DNA from 3 places in the Enterobacter chuandaensis genome. Region 2 is predicted to be linked to each of the others. Evidence: predicted binding sites of a transcription regulator. Region 2 holds the regulator's gene; each other region holds the start of a gene.
The links. Region 2 encodes PurR, which represses purine synthesis genes. Its sites were predicted from a motif close to CANGCAAACGTTTGCNTG; they were not measured.

Region 1 (5,061 bases), 2.0 Mb from region 2:
TCAGATCAGCGACGGCACCGGCATCCTCACCATGCGTTTCTTCAACTTCAGCGCGGCGATGAAAAACAGCCTGGCGACAGGCCGCAGAGTGCTGGCCTATGGCGAAGCCAAACGCGGGAAATACGGCGCGGAGATGATCCACCCGGAATACCGCGTACAGGGCGATCTCAGCACGCCGGAGCTGCAGGAGACGCTCACGCCGGTTTACCCGACGACCGAAGGCATCAAGCAGGCGACGCTGCGTAAGCTCACCGATCAGGCGCTGGAACTGCTCGATACCTGCGCCATTGCCGAGCTGCTGCCGCCAGAACTGGCGCAGGGTATGATGAGCCTGCCCGAGGCGCTGCGTACCCTGCATCGCCCGCCGCCCACGCTTCAGCTCAGCGATTTAGAAAGCGGTCAACACCCCGCCCAACGGCGTCTTATCCTTGAGGAATTACTGGCGCATAACCTGAGCATGCTGGCGCTTCGCGCTGGCGCACAGCGTTTCCACGCCCAGCCATTAAGCCCGCGTGATGAGCTCAAAGATAAGCTGCTGGCCTCGCTGCCGTTTAAACCGACTGGCGCGCAGGCACGTGTTACCGCCGAGATTGAACGCGATATGGCGCTCGACGTGCCGATGATGCGCCTGGTGCAGGGCGACGTAGGCTCCGGTAAAACGCTGGTTGCCGCCCTGGCGGCCCTGCGCGCGATTGCCCACGGCAAACAGGTCGCGCTGATGGCGCCGACCGAGCTGCTGGCCGAGCAGCATGCCAATAATTTCCGCGCCTGGTTCGCACCGCTCGGAATTGAGGTGGGCTGGCTTGCCGGGAAGCAAAAAGGCAAAGCGCGTCTTGCGCAGCAGGAGGCCATCGCCAGCGGTCAGGTACAGATGATTGTCGGTACGCATGCGATATTCCAGGAGCAGGTGCAGTTTAACGGCCTCGCGCTGGTGATTATCGACGAACAGCACCGCTTCGGTGTGCATCAGCGTCTGGCGCTGTGGGAAAAAGGGCTGCAGCAGGGCTTCCACCCGCATCAGCTGATCATGACCGCCACGCCGATCCCACGTACCCTGGCGATGACCGCCTACGCCGATCTGGATACCTCCACCATCGACGAACTGCCCCCAGGCCGAACGCCGGTGACGACGGTCGCCATACCGGATACGCGCCGCAGCGACATCATTGACCGCGTGCGCAACGCCTGCACCCATGAAGGGCGCCAGGCCTACTGGGTCTGTACCCTGATTGAAGAGTCTGAGCTGCTGGAAGCCCAGGCCGCCGAAGCCACGTGGGAAGAGCTCAAGCTGGCACTGCCCGAGCTGAACGTTGGCCTGGTGCATGGCCGCATGAAGCCTGCCGAGAAGCAGGCGGTGATGCAATCCTTCAAACAGGGGGAACTGCATTTGCTGGTCGCGACGACGGTCATCGAAGTGGGTGTGGACGTGCCCAACTCCAGCCTGATGATCATCGAAAACCCGGAACGTCTGGGGCTTGCCCAGCTCCATCAGCTGCGCGGGCGCGTTGGCCGCGGCGCGGTAGCGTCCCACTGCGTGCTGCTCTACAAAGCCCCGCTTTCCAAAACCGCCCAGATGCGGCTGCAGGTGCTGCGCGACAGCAACGACGGCTTTGTGATTGCGCAAAAAGACCTTGAGATACGCGGCCCGGGCGAACTGCTCGGCACGCGTCAGACGGGGAACGCGGAATTCAAAGTGGCGGATTTACTGCGCGATCAGGCCATGATCCCCGAAGTTCAGCGCCTTGCACGCCATATTCATGAACGCTACCCCGAACAGGCGGCAGCGTTAATTGAGCGCTGGATGCCGGAAACCGAACGGTATTCCAACGCCTGATCTCAGGCAAACATCGGCAGCATCAGGTACAGCTTGATCACCAGCGCGTTGACGATATCAATAAAGAACGCCCCGACCATCGGGACCACCAGAAACGCCATGTGCGATGGCCCGAACCGTTCGGTGATCGCCTGCATGTTGGCGATAGCCGTTGGGGTCGCCCCCAGACCAAACCCACAGTGACCGGCCGCCAGCACCGCCGCATCGTAGTTTTTCCCCATCATGCGCCAGGTCACGAACATGGCGTACAGCGCCATAAACAGCGCCTGCACCGCCAGAATCGCCACCATCGGCAGCGCCAGCGAGGCCAGCTCCCACAGTTTCAGGCTCATCAGCGCCATCGCCAGGAACAGCGACAGGCAGACGTTGCCGAGCACCGATACCGCACGTTCAAACACGCGGTAAAAGCCCATCAGCGCCAGACCGTTGCTCAGAATAACCCCGATAAACAGCACGCAGACAAAGGTCGGCAATTCAAAAGCCGTGCCCGCCAGCCATTGCGCAACGACCTTACCCACCGTCAGGCAGATCGCTATCATGGCAATGGTTTCAATCATCACCAGTGAGGTGATGCTGCGGCCAACGTCCGGCTTTTCGAACGCGGTCGGCACCATTTCATCGTCGGGTCTGCCGTTCGGCGTGGTGGAGTGCTTCACCAGATAACGCGCTACCGGGCCGCCAATCAGGCCGCCCAGCACCAGGCCAAAGGTGGCGCAGGCCATCGCCACTTCCGTCGCGTTTTCAAAACCGTAGCGCTCGATGAACAGCTTGCTCCACGCCGCGCCGGTCCCGTGACCGCCCGAAAGGGTAATTGACCCCGCCAGCAGCCCCATCAGCGGATCCAGCCCCAGCAGCGTTGCCATACCGATGCCAATCGCGTTTTGCATCAGCAGCAGCCCCACCACCACAATCAGAAATACGCCGAGCACCTTACCGCCCGAGCGCAGGCTCGCCAGGTTGGCGTTCAGGCCGATAGTGGCAAAGAAAGCCAGCATCAGCGGGTCTTTCAGGGACATATCAAAATCAATTTCCCAGCCCATGCTTTTTTTCAGTATCAGCAAGGCCAGCGCCACCAGCAGACCACCGGCGACAGGTTCAGGAATGGTGTACTTTTTCAGAAAGGAAACACTGTGAACCAGCTTGCGACCAAGCAGAAGAACCAGCGTTGCGGCAACAAGGGTCGACAACGTATCGAGATGAATCATAAAAGGCTCCTGTTATGCGCGTGTTCCATACACACGCGGCGTTATCCTGGGCCGGGTTGCGCTCTTCATGAGCCCCCGGCGCAAAAAGTGTAATTTTTTTTTCCGATGGGTTGTAGAAAACCTGCTCACGGCGGCAGATTTTCTTGTCTTTTTTTGTTGGCAATCGTTTGCTTTTACCAGGTGGTCAGATAAAATGCCCGCTTTTCCACCGTGGGATTGCCGCCGATGTCCGTTAACACCATAGAGTCGCCTGATGCGCAACCGATTGCGCAGAAGCAAAATAGCGAACTGATTTACCGCCTTGAAGACCGACCGCCGCTGCCGCAGACGCTTTTCGCCGCCTGCCAGCATCTTCTGGCGATGTTTGTTGCGGTGATCACCCCGGCGCTGCTGATTTGTCAGGCGCTCGGCTTACCGGCGCAGGATACGCAGCACATCATCAGCATGTCCCTCTTTGCCTCCGGCGTGGCCTCCATTATTCAAATTAAAGCGTGGGGGCCGGTGGGGTCGGGGTTACTGTCGATTCAGGGCACCAGCTTTAACTTCGTGGCGCCACTGATCATGGGCGGCACAGCCCTGAAAACAGGCGGTGCGGATGTCCCAACCATGATGGCAGCACTGTTCGGCACCCTGATGCTAGCCAGCTGCACGGAGATGGTCATCTCCCGTATTCTGCACCTGGCTCGCCGCGTCATTACTCCGCTGGTTTCTGGCGTCGTCGTTATGATTATCGGCCTGTCGCTGATTCAGGTGGGCCTCACCTCCATCGGCGGCGGCTATGCCGCAATGAGCGACCACACCTTCGGCGCGCCGAAAAACCTGCTGCTGGCGGGCGTGGTGCTGGCGATCATCATTCTGCTTAACCGCCAGCGTAACCCTTACCTGCGCGTGGCCTCGCTGGTGATCGCCATGGCGGCGGGCTATCTGCTGGCGTGGGCGCTGGGGATGCTGCCGGAGAACACCGCGCCGGCCAACAGCGCGCTGATCACCGTTCCCACACCGCTTTACTACGGTCTGGGCATTGACTGGGGCCTGCTCCTGCCGCTGATGCTGGTCTTTATGATTACTTCTCTGGAGACCATCGGTGATATCACCGCCACCTCTGACGTCTCCGAGCAGCCGGTGTCCGGCCCTCTGTACATGAAGCGCCTGAAAGGCGGCGTGCTGGCGAACGGCCTGAACTCGTTTGTCTCTGCGGTATTCAACACCTTCCCGAACTCCTGCTTCGGCCAGAACAACGGCGTGATCCAGCTGACCGGCGTGGCCAGCCGCTACGTTGGTTTCGTGGTGGCGCTGATGCTGATCGTCCTCGGCCTGTTCCCGGCGGTGAGCGGCTTTGTGCAGCACATTCCTGAGCCGGTGCTGGGCGGCGCAACGCTGGTGATGTTCGGGACTATCGCGGCCTCCGGCGTGCGTATCGTCTCCCGCGAGCCGCTGAACCGCCGCGCGATCATGATTATCGCGCTGTCGCTGGCCGTCGGTCTGGGCGTATCCCAGCAGCCGCTGATTCTGCAGTTTGCGCCTGACTGGGTGAAAAACCTGCTATCTTCCGGCATTGCCGCCGGTGGTATCACCGCTATCGTGCTTAACCTCGTTTTTCCGCCTGAGAAGAACTGATCTCCCTCACGGCAGGCCGTCAATGCCTGCCGTGACATCTAATTACACCATTCCCGCCTTGAGCATTGCGCATAAATCGTGCATAACTCCCTTATGTTCGTTTTGCGGGATGGAAGACCATGAAATTTATTGGAAAGCTACTCGTCTATCTGCTGATAGCCCTGCTTATCGTCGTGCTGGCGCTGTATATTCTGCTCCAGACCCGCTGGGGCGCGGCGCAGGTCAGCAGCTGGATTACGGTGAATACCGACTACGAACTCAGTTTCGATAAGATGAATCACCGCTTTTCGTCGCCTTCCCACCTCATTCTGGAAAATGTCACCTTTGGGCGGGACGGTAAACCCGCCACATTAGTTGCCAAAAAAGTCGATATTGGCCTGAGCAGCCGTCAGATCACCGATCCGC
Region 2 (5,061 bases):
TAGCGCTCAGCAGGGAGGTAAAGGTAATCGGCTTCGCGTCAGCATGCGCCTCTTTTTTATGCGCTGGCTTGAGGGCGAACGCAGGCAGCATCAGCACCAGCGTGATGGCAAACAGCGTGGCAAAGATAGCCTGCCAGTCAAAGTGCGCGAGGATCCAGCTGCCCAGCAGCGGGGCGAGGGCAGGAGAGAGACCCACCAGCGGCATAATGGTGGCGAAAATACGGTTTGTGCGGTTCGCCGGGTAGTAGTCGGTGACCAGCGCCTGCCAGGTCACGGCAGCGGCACAGACGCCGACCGCCTGAACAAACCGCAGCACCAGCAGCCAGGTGGCATCGCGTACCCATAACATTCCCAGACAGCCAACGGCAAAAATAGCCAGCCCCAGCAGCAATACCGGTTTACGACCAAAGCGATCCGAGAGCGGTCCCCAGAGCAGCTGTGCGAAAGCAAAACCGGCGAGGAACAAACTCAAGCTGGCGCTGATGGCGGCAGCAGGGGTTTGCAAATCTTCCTGCATGGCGGCGAAGGCTGGCAGGTACATATCGGTGGCCAAAAAGCCCAGCACGCTTAAGCCGCCGAGCCAGACTAAAAAACCTTTCCTGGGTTGCACTGTTTTATTCTCCTGAGGAGGCAGGTATACATTGGCGCTGAGTGTAGGGAGTGCAAAGCCGCTTGTGAAACGCTAATATTTGGCGGGTGAATTCAAATTTTTTGCAGGCAGAAAATGTGGTCAGATTATTCTCTTGAAGTGGTCGATGCTGTCGCGCGTAACGGCAGCTTTAGCGCTGCGGCGCAGGAGTTGCACCGCGTCCCTTCGGCTATCAGCTATACGGTACGTCAGCTTGAAGAATGGCTGGCGGTTCCGCTGTTTGAACGGCGGCATCGTGATGTGGAATTAACGCCCGCAGGCGCGTGGTTTTTAAAGGAAGGGCGTTCTGTTATCAAAAAAATGCAGATCACCCGCGAGCAGTGTCAGCAGATCGCGAACGGCTGGCGGGGACACCTTTCCATTGCGGTGGATAACATCGTTAAGCCCGAGCGCACCCGGCAGATGATTGTCGATTTTTATCGGCATTTTTCTGACGTCGAGCTGCGGGTCTCGCAGGAGGTGTTCAACGGCGTCTGGGATGCGCTGGCGGACGGCAGGGTAGAGATGGCGATTGGCGCGACCCAGGCGATCCCCGTCGGGGGACGTTACGCCTTTCGCGATATGGGGATGCTGAGCTGGAAATGCGTGGTGGCGAGCGATCATCCCCTGGCGGCGACGGAAGGGCCGCTGAGCGACGATACGCTGCGCAGCTGGCCGTCGCTGGTGCTGGAGGATACCTCCCGTTCACTGCCGAAGCGAATTACCTGGCTGCTGGACAACCAGCGGCGGGTTGTCGCCCCTGACTGGGGATCGTCGGCGACGTGCCTCAGTGCCGGACTCTGCGTAGGCATGGTGCCCGCCCATTTTGCGCGTCCGCGAATCGACACCGGAGAGTGGGTAGAGCTAACGCTGGAGAACCCGTTCCCGGATGCGGCCTGCTGTCTCACCTGGCAACAAAATGATGTCTCGCCCGCCATGGCCTGGCTGCTGGATTATCTGGGTGACAGCGAAACGCTTAACCGGGAGTGGCTGCGGGAGCCAGACTGACTGGCTCCGCAATGAGATTAACGACGATAGTCGCGGAACGGGCCATCCGCAACGGAACGGCGTTCGATGAGGCGAGGGTGAACTTCAATGGACTGCGACTCTTCACGCTTGTTGACGATCCTGTCCAGCAGCATATTGAAGGCCGTTTCACCCAGCGAATCTTTCGGCTGGTGAATGGTGGTCAGCGCTGGCGTGAAGAAGCGCGCGTTGCGCACGTTGTCATAGCCGATCACGGAGATGTCCTGCGGGACGCGCAGGCCAAGCTCGTCGGCGGCGCAGAGTGCACCCATGGCCATGATGTCGCCCCCGCAGAAAACGGCGGTCGGGCGGTGCTGCTGGGAGACGATCTGCTGCATCGCGCGGTAGCCTGATTCCGGCTCGAAGTCACCCTGCACGATCCAGTTTTCCGGCACGGTAATCAGCGCTTCTTCCATCGCTTTCATAAAGCCGGCCAGGCGGCCCGCGCCGGTGTTGCGTTCCAGCGGACCCGGGATCACGCCAATCTCGCGGTGGCCGCGTTCGATCAGATAACGGCCCGCCATGTAACCGCCTTCGAAGGCGTTATCGATGACGGAGTCGGTGAAGTCGGCGCGCGCTTCGCCCCAGTCCATCACCACCATAGGGATATGGCGATACTCTTCCAGCATCAACAGCACGGATTCCGGGTACTCGGAGCACATTACCAGCAGGCCATCCACGCGCTTTTGCGCCATCATCGATAGATAGGCACGCTGTTTTTCAATGCTGTTCCACGCGTTGCCCAGAATCAGGGTATAGCCTTTCTGGAAGCAGTTTTTCTCTACCGCTTCAATGATCTCGGCAAAATAGGCCGCTTCGCTGCTGGTCGCCAGCAGACCAATAGACTTGGTGTGATTAACCTTGAGGCTACGCGCAACCGCACTCGGTGAGTAGTGCAGTTCTTTGATCGCTGCCCAGACGGCGTTGCGCGTCTCTTCCGCCACAAAGCGGGTTTTGTTAATTACATGTGATACGGTTGTAGTGGAAACGTTTGCGCGTTTTGCTACGTCTTTAATTGTTGCCATTAAATGTCACTCCAGACCATATCCTAAACTCCTGAAAAACTTGAAGGTAAACGTTTGCCTTCTCTCACCCTTATCGCGCAATTTTGGATTGCGGTACGCCAGGAAAACGACACGGGACGTCAGGAGGGGGTCAATGGCCGGTACGCTAATAAATTTAGCGTGGAATTTTGGCCTATCTTGATGAAAAGGGGAAGAGCTAAAGTGTTTATCAGCTTAAATCCAGGAAGATTTTTGAGCTAAACTATGCAAAAATGAGCAAGCTCACTTTTCGTGGGGGGATTAAAAGGAAAAAAATTGATGAGTTCCGATCTGAAGTTTTCGCTGTTCACCACCGTTATTGTGCTGGCTCTGATTGTCGCGGCTGGCCTGACGGCTGCGCTGCACTGATTTACGCGGGGGGAGAGCCTTCTCCCTCCCGATCGCCTGATTGTTACTTCTCTGGCAAAAATCTTTTGCCATTTTGTTAACTTCTCATTTTTTGTGATTGATGTCATGCTTTCCGCTTCTTTGTTCTGTGTCACCACATGACACGGCATCCGGAGTTGACGCATGAAAATCAATTTTCCCCTGCTGGCCCTGGCGATTGGCGCTTTTGGGATTGGCACCACTGAATTCTCCCCGATGGGGTTACTGCCTGTTATCGCCCGGGGCGTGGACGTCTCGATCCCGGCCGCCGGGATGTTAATCAGCGCCTACGCCATCGGCGTGATGGTGGGCGCGCCGCTGATGACGCTTCTGCTTTCGCACCGCGCGCGCCGCAATGCGCTGATTTTCCTGATGGCGATTTTTACCCTGGGCAACGTGCTTTCGGCCATTTCGCCGGACTACACCACCCTGATGCTGTCGCGCATTCTGACCAGCCTTAACCACGGCGCGTTCTTCGGGCTGGGGTCGGTCGTGGCCGCAAGCGTGGTGCCAAAACACAAGCAGGCAAGCGCCGTGGCGACCATGTTTATGGGGCTGACGATTGCCAACATCGGCGGCGTACCGGCGGCCACCTGGCTGGGCGAAGCGATTGGCTGGCGGATGTCCTTCCTGGCGACAGCCGGGCTGGGCGTGGTTGCGATGGTGGCGTTGTTCTTCTCTCTGCCGAAAGGCAGCGCCGGCGAACGTCCGGAAGTGCGTAAAGAGCTGGCGGTCCTGATGCGTCCGCAGGTGCTCTCCGCGCTGCTCACCACGGTGCTGGGGGCAGGGGCGATGTTTACCCTCTACACCTATATTTCACCGGTGCTGCACGATATCACCCACGCAACGCCTCTCTTCGTTACCGCGATGCTGGTGCTGATTGGCGTCGGCTTCTCGATTGGCAACTATCTCGGCGGGAAATTTGCCGACCGTTCCGTGAGCGGGACGCTGAAAGGCTTTTTAACCCTGCTGATTGTCATCATGATTGCGATTCCGTGGCTGGCGCGTAATGAATTCGGCGCGGCGATTGCGATGGTCGTCTGGGGCGCAGCTACCTTCGCCGTGGTTCCACCGCTGCAGATGCGTGTGATGCGCGTCGCCCATGAGGCGCCTGGGCTCTCGTCTTCCGTGAATATCGGGGCGTTCAATCTCGGCAATGCGTTGGGCGCTGCCGCCGGGGGAGCCGTGATTTCAGGTGGTCTGGGATACAGTTTTGTGCCGGTGATGGGGGCGATTATTGCCGCGCTCGGCCTGCTGCTGGTGATGATGTCCGGTCGTAAACAGCCAGAAGCGGTTTGCACGGCTGAATAAGCAAAAACGCAGAAGGGCGAACCCTTCTGCGTGTCTCTTACGCGGCGAAATTCTTCGCCACAAACTCCCAGTTTACCAGTGCCCAGAAGTGCTCCAGGTAGTTCGGGCGCGCGTTGCGGTAATCAATGTAGTAAGCGTGTTCCCATACGTCCACGGTCATCAGCGGCGTAGCGCTGGTGGTCAGCGGGGTGCCTGCGTTAGAGGTGGATACGATAGCCAGTTTGCCATCTGCCTCTTTGACCAGCCACGTCCAGCCAGAACCGAAGTTCTTGACGGCTGCATCGGTAAACTTCGCTTTAAACTCCGCAAAGCTGCCAAATGCAGCGTTGATGGCGGTTGCCAGTTCACCGGCAGGTTCGCCACCGGCGTTTGGTGCCAGGCAGTGCCAGTAGAAGGTGTGGTTCCACACCTGAGCGGCGTTGTTAAAGACACCACCCTCTGAACTGCGGACGATCTCTTCCAGCGTTTTGCCTTCGAAACCGGTGCCCTTGATCAGGTTGTTCAGGTTGGTGACGTACGTCTGATGATGCTTCCCGTAGTGATATTCCAGGGTTTCCGCAGAAATGTGCGGTGCCAGGGCGTCTTTTGCATACGGTAGTGCAGGTAATTCGAACGACATTGCTTCTCTCCTTATTGTATTTTGTGTTGCCAATAACCCTACAGACA
Region 3 (5,061 bases), 400 kb from region 2:
TCTCGCCCGCGGGCCGGCGAGAGTGTACGGCTCAGGCCAGGAAGAAGAAATGGTCGACGTTGTGACAAACGTCGCCTCTGCGGTGGATATTCACTGGCAGGGCAAGGTGATTCGTGGCAACAATCAGCAGGTTTTACTGGAGCAGCTGGAACAAGCCGGTATTCGCGTACCGTATTCCTGCCGCGCGGGCATTTGCGGATGCTGCCGCATTAAGCTGGTGGAAGGTGAAGTGAGTGCGCTGAAGAAGTCTGCAATTGGCAATGACGGGACAATTCTGTGCTGTAGCTGCGTACCGAAAACGTCCGTACAGCTGGAAGCTTAAACCGCCTGTTCGAGGCTGAAGGCATCCACGCGCAGCTGTGGCTTCAGCCTGTCGTTCATCACTTTGATCGCATCACCTAGCTGCATGACTCGCCCGGCAATCGTCACGCCGGGTTGCGCCAGCAGGCAGAGTGCAGCATTTTCGCCCGGCTCAACCACTAACAGGCTCACCTCTTCGGCCGTATCGCTCAGATTGACGCTGGCCGCGTCGCCCGTGGCCGGAGACCAGCTCATACCGTGCGCCAGGAAATGCCAGCTTTTTGGCATTTGCGGCTTCAGGAAACGAATCGCCACCAGCGCATTCAGGACCAGCTCAGCGCGCTGTTCTTTAGAAAGCGCAAGGTCACGGCATTTTTCTTCAAAGGAAAAATAGAGCGCCGCATCGTCAACGCAAAAGCCCGACGGGGCAAATGCGTCCGGGGTTAACATTCGGCGGGCAAAACGAGAACGAAACAACATGCCATTGGCTAAATCGAGCATCATACGATCGTGCTCGTCGCAAAAATACCAGCGCCAGTTATCGTCAGGTTTAATTCGCATGTGTCTCTCCCGTCCCCAAACGTCCTGTACTAAAAATGTCCTGTTCGCCGCTTCGTTTATAACACTAGTAATAAAAGACTATAATGTCTAAATAAGCAACAGTGACGGAATATAAAACAACCAGGGCTGGAAATAAAGCCCTGGTTGTCTGATTAAGAGAAAAGATTAGATATGAGTAACGATTTCTTTAATCAAAGGCGGGCCTTTAAAAATAAAGCCGGAATAGATTTGCACCAGTGATGCACCGGCCGCCATCTTCTCGCGTGCAGCAATCACCGAGTCGATGCCGCCGACGCCAATAATCGGTAAACGACCATTTAATTCCGCAGACAGTGCGCGAATAATTTCGGTGCTTTTTAATTGTACCGGACGCCCACTTAACCCACCCGCTTCGTCACAGTTTTTCATTCCCTGGACGAGCGAACGATCGAGCGTGGTATTCGTCGCAATCACACCGTCAATATTATGGCGAACTAAACTGTCGGCAACCTGGATCAATTCTTCGGCAGAAAGATCCGGCGCGATCTTAACCGCGACTGGAACATATTTATGGTGGATCGACTGCAGCTCATTTTGCTTATTTTTAATCGCACTCAGAAGATCGTCCAGCGCTTCGCCATATTGTAATGAACGCAGGCCCGGGGTATTGGGTGAGGAAATATTCACCGCGATATAACCGGCATAGGCGTAGACTTTTTCCATACAAATCAGATAGTCATCTTTACCCTGCTCAACCGGCGTATCTTTATTTTTACCGATATTGATGCCTAACACCCCATCAAAATGGGCTTTCTTCACGTTCTCCACCAGGTGATCAACGCCGAGGTTATTAAAGCCCATGCGGTTGATCAGCCCTTCGGCTTCGACCAGGCGGAATAGGCGCGGCTTGTCATTTCCCGGCTGCGGGCGCGGCGTGACGGTACCGATTTCGATGGAGCCAAAGCCCATCGCGCCCAGGGCGTCAATACATTCGCCGTTCTTATCCAGGCCAGCCGCCAGACCCAGCGGATTTTTAAAGGTCAGACCCATGCACTGCACAGGCTTTTCCGGCACATTCTGACGCACCAGAGCGGCCAGAGGCGTGCCTGTAATACGACGTAATTGCTGGAATGTAAATTCATGAGCGCGCTCGGGGTCGAGCTGGAAAAGGGCTTTACGAACGAAGGGGTAGTACATGAACTCTCCTGGATTCCCGGTGTGCAAACCGGGAGGGGATTATGGGCGATCCCGTTCCGAAAGGGAATTGACCTGCGGCAAAAAATCGGCGTAAAACGCAATCGTTTACCTCCCTGTCTAGTTCTTATGCACTTTTTCGCATTTTAATTGCGGATAAATCATTTAGTGGAATAACCGCGCAGTGTCACACTCCTGAAAATTGTTATGAATGTTAGATAAAAGCAAACAATTGGTTATAAGGAGCAAACATGCGCGTCATCACCCTGGCCGGTAGTCCACGATTCCCCTCGCGTTCCAGCGCCCTGCTGGAATATGCCCGCGACAAGCTCAACGCTCTGGATGTGGAAGTGTGCCACTGGAATCTGCATAACTTCGAACCTGAAGATTTGCTCTACGCCCGTTTTGACAGCCCCGCGCTCAAAACCCTGACGGAACAGCTTAAAGGTGCTGACGGCTTAATCGTGGCGACACCTGTTTATAAAGCCTCTTTTTCGGGTGCACTGAAAACGCTGCTCGATCTGCTTCCCGAGCGCGCCCTGGACGGCAAAGTGGTCCTGCCGCTGGCCACGGGCGGCACGGTGGCCCATTTACTGGCCGTGGATTATGCCCTGAAACCGGTACTCAACGCGCTGAAGGCACAGGAGATCCTTCACGGCGTTTTTGCAGATGATTCACAGATCATTGACTACCAGCATAAGCCGCACTTCACGCCGAATCTGCAAACCCGCCTTGATGCCGCGCTGGAAACCTTCTGGCATGCGCTGCATCGCCGGGATATCCAGGTCCCTTCTTTTAATCCGCCGCAGGGAGTCGCACATGCTTAAAACCTTAACCCGTCTCGGACTGGCTGGCCTGATGGCGTTTACCGCGCTGGCACAGGCTGCAGAAGCCGCACCGGACAGCTTACGCATTGGCTATCAGAAAGGCAGCGTCAGTATGGTGCTGGCAAAAAGCCACCAGCTTCTGGAAAAACGCTTCCCGGACACCAAATTCTCCTGGGTGGAGTTCCCCGCCGGGCCACAGATGCTTGAAGCACTGAACGTCGGCAGTATCGATCTGGGCAGCACGGGCGACATTCCGCCTATCTTTGCTCAGGCTGCCGGAGCGGACCTGGTTTATGTGGGCGTAGAACCCGCGAAACCGAAAGCCGAGGTAATTCTGGTACCTGAAAACAGCGACATCAAAAGCGTTGCCGATCTTAAAGGCCGTAAAGTTGCTTTCCAGAAAGGCTCAAGCTCGCACAACCTGCTGCTGCGCGCCTTACAGGAAGCCGGGCTCAAGTTCACCGACATTCAGCCCGTTTACCTGACGCCTGCCGACGCACGCGCTGCGTTCCAGCAGAAGAACGTTGATGCCTGGGCCATCTGGGATCCGTACTACTCAGCCGCATTACTGCAGGGTGGCGTACGGGTGCTGAAAGACGGAACCACGCTGAAGCAAACCGGTTCGTTCTATCTCGCCTCACGCCCTTACGCAGAAAAGAACGGCGCGTTTATTCAGGGCGTACTGGATACCTTTACGCAGGCCGATGCCCTGACACAGAGCCAGCGTCAGGCGAGCATTACCCTGCTGGCAAAAACCATGGGCTTACCTGAACCGGTGATCGCGAGCTACCTAAGTCATCGTCCGCCCACCACCATTGCGCCTGTCGATGCGCACGTCGCCGCGCTTCAGCAACAAACCGCGGACCTTTTCTATCAAAACCACCTGGTACCAAAACAGGTCAATATTCGCGAACGCATCTGGCAGCCCGCAGGCAAAGAAGGAGCTAAATCATGAGTCTGAATCTTTTCTGGTTTTTACCCACCCACGGTGATGGACACTATCTTGGCACAGAAGAGGGCTCGCGCCCGGTTGATCACGGCTATCTTCAGCAGATTGCGCAGGCGGCGGACCGAATCGGTTTCACCGGCGTACTGATCCCAACCGGACGTTCGTGCGAGGATGCCTGGCTGGTGGCCGCGTCGATGATCCCGGTGACCCAGCGCCTCAAGTTCCTGGTTGCGTTACGCCCAAGCGTGGTTTCCCCCACCGTGGCGGCGCGCCAGGCGGCTACGCTGGACAGACTGTCCAACGGTCGCGCCCTGTTTAACCTGGTGACGGGCAGCGATCCGCAGGAGCTGGCGGGCGACGGCGTTTTCCTCGACCATACCGAGCGCTATGAAGCCTCCGCCGAGTTTACCCGCGTCTGGCGACGCCTGCTGGAAGGTGAAACCGTCACCTTTGAAGGCAAACATATTCACGTTCGCGACGCGAAGCTCTACTTCCCGCCGGTGCAGCAGCCGCGTCCTCCGCTCTATTTTGGCGGATCGTCGGATGTGGCTCAGGATCTGGCCGCTGAGCAGGTCGATCTCTATCTGACCTGGGGCGAGCCGCCCGAGCTGGTGAAAGAGAAAATTGCTCAGGTTCGCGCCAAAGCCGCCGCTCATGGCCGCAGGGTGCGCTTCGGCATTCGCCTGCACGTGATTGTGCGCGAAACCAATGAGGAAGCCTGGCAGGCGGCAGACCGTCTGATATCCCACCTGGACGATGAGACGATTGCAAAAGCCCAGGCGGCGTTTGCCAAAACCGACTCTGTCGGGCAGCACCGGATGGCCTCTCTGCACAACGGCAAGCGCGAGAATCTTGAAATCAGCCCTAACCTCTGGGCGGGGGTCGGCCTGGTGCGCGGCGGCGCGGGCACGGCGCTGGTCGGCGACGGTCCAACCGTAGCAGCGCGTATCAATGAATATGCTGACCTGGGCATCGACAGCTTTATTCTTTCCGGCTATCCGCATCTGGAAGAGGCCTACAAGGTGGGTGAACTGCTGTTCCCGCATCTGGATGTCGCCATCCCGGAAATTCCGCAGCCGCAGCGGCTCCAGCTTCAGGGCGAAGCCGTGGCGAACGAGTTTATTCCACGCAAAGCCGCGCAGAGCTAAGGAGTGACCATGTCTGCCACCTCACAAAAATGGCTGCTGCGCGCCGCTCCGTGGTTTTTGCCCGTCGGCATTGTGGCGCTCTGGCAGCTCGCGTCGTCCACCG

Region 1: the regulator PurR is predicted to act here: its motif matches at 3,196-3,213, upstream of gltS (sodium/glutamate symporter).
Region 3: the regulator PurR is predicted to act here: its motif matches at 2,132-2,149, upstream of pyrD (quinone-dependent dihydroorotate dehydrogenase).

What each region holds. Positions count from the first base shown of each region.
Region 1 covers NZ_CP097173.1:84,490-89,550, reverse strand. The annotation lists gene recG (ATP-dependent DNA helicase RecG) at 1-1,834, shown strand, start outside; gene gltS (sodium/glutamate symporter) at 1,837-3,039, opposite strand; gene xanP (xanthine/proton symporter XanP) at 3,265-4,656, shown strand; gene MX657_RS00390 (AsmA family protein) at 4,776-5,061, shown strand, end outside.
Region 2 covers NZ_CP097173.1:2,084,923-2,089,983, forward strand. The annotation lists gene punC (purine nucleoside transporter PunC) at 1-610, opposite strand, end outside; gene punR (DNA-binding transcriptional activator PunR) at 725-1,636, shown strand; gene purR (HTH-type transcriptional repressor PurR) at 1,654-2,679, opposite strand; gene MX657_RS10205 (YnhF family membrane protein) at 2,977-3,066, shown strand; gene MX657_RS10210 (MFS transporter) at 3,229-4,395, shown strand; gene sodB (superoxide dismutase [Fe]) at 4,433-5,014, opposite strand.
Region 3 covers NZ_CP097173.1:1,684,935-1,689,995, reverse strand. The annotation lists gene MX657_RS08075 (YcbX family protein) at 1-322, shown strand, start outside; gene zapC (cell division protein ZapC) at 319-861, opposite strand; gene pyrD (quinone-dependent dihydroorotate dehydrogenase) at 1,027-2,037, opposite strand; gene ssuE (NADPH-dependent FMN reductase) at 2,286-2,861, shown strand; gene MX657_RS08055 (sulfonate ABC transporter substrate-binding protein) at 2,854-3,816, shown strand; gene ssuD (FMNH2-dependent alkanesulfonate monooxygenase) at 3,813-4,958, shown strand; gene ssuC (aliphatic sulfonate ABC transporter permease SsuC) at 4,968-5,061, shown strand, end outside.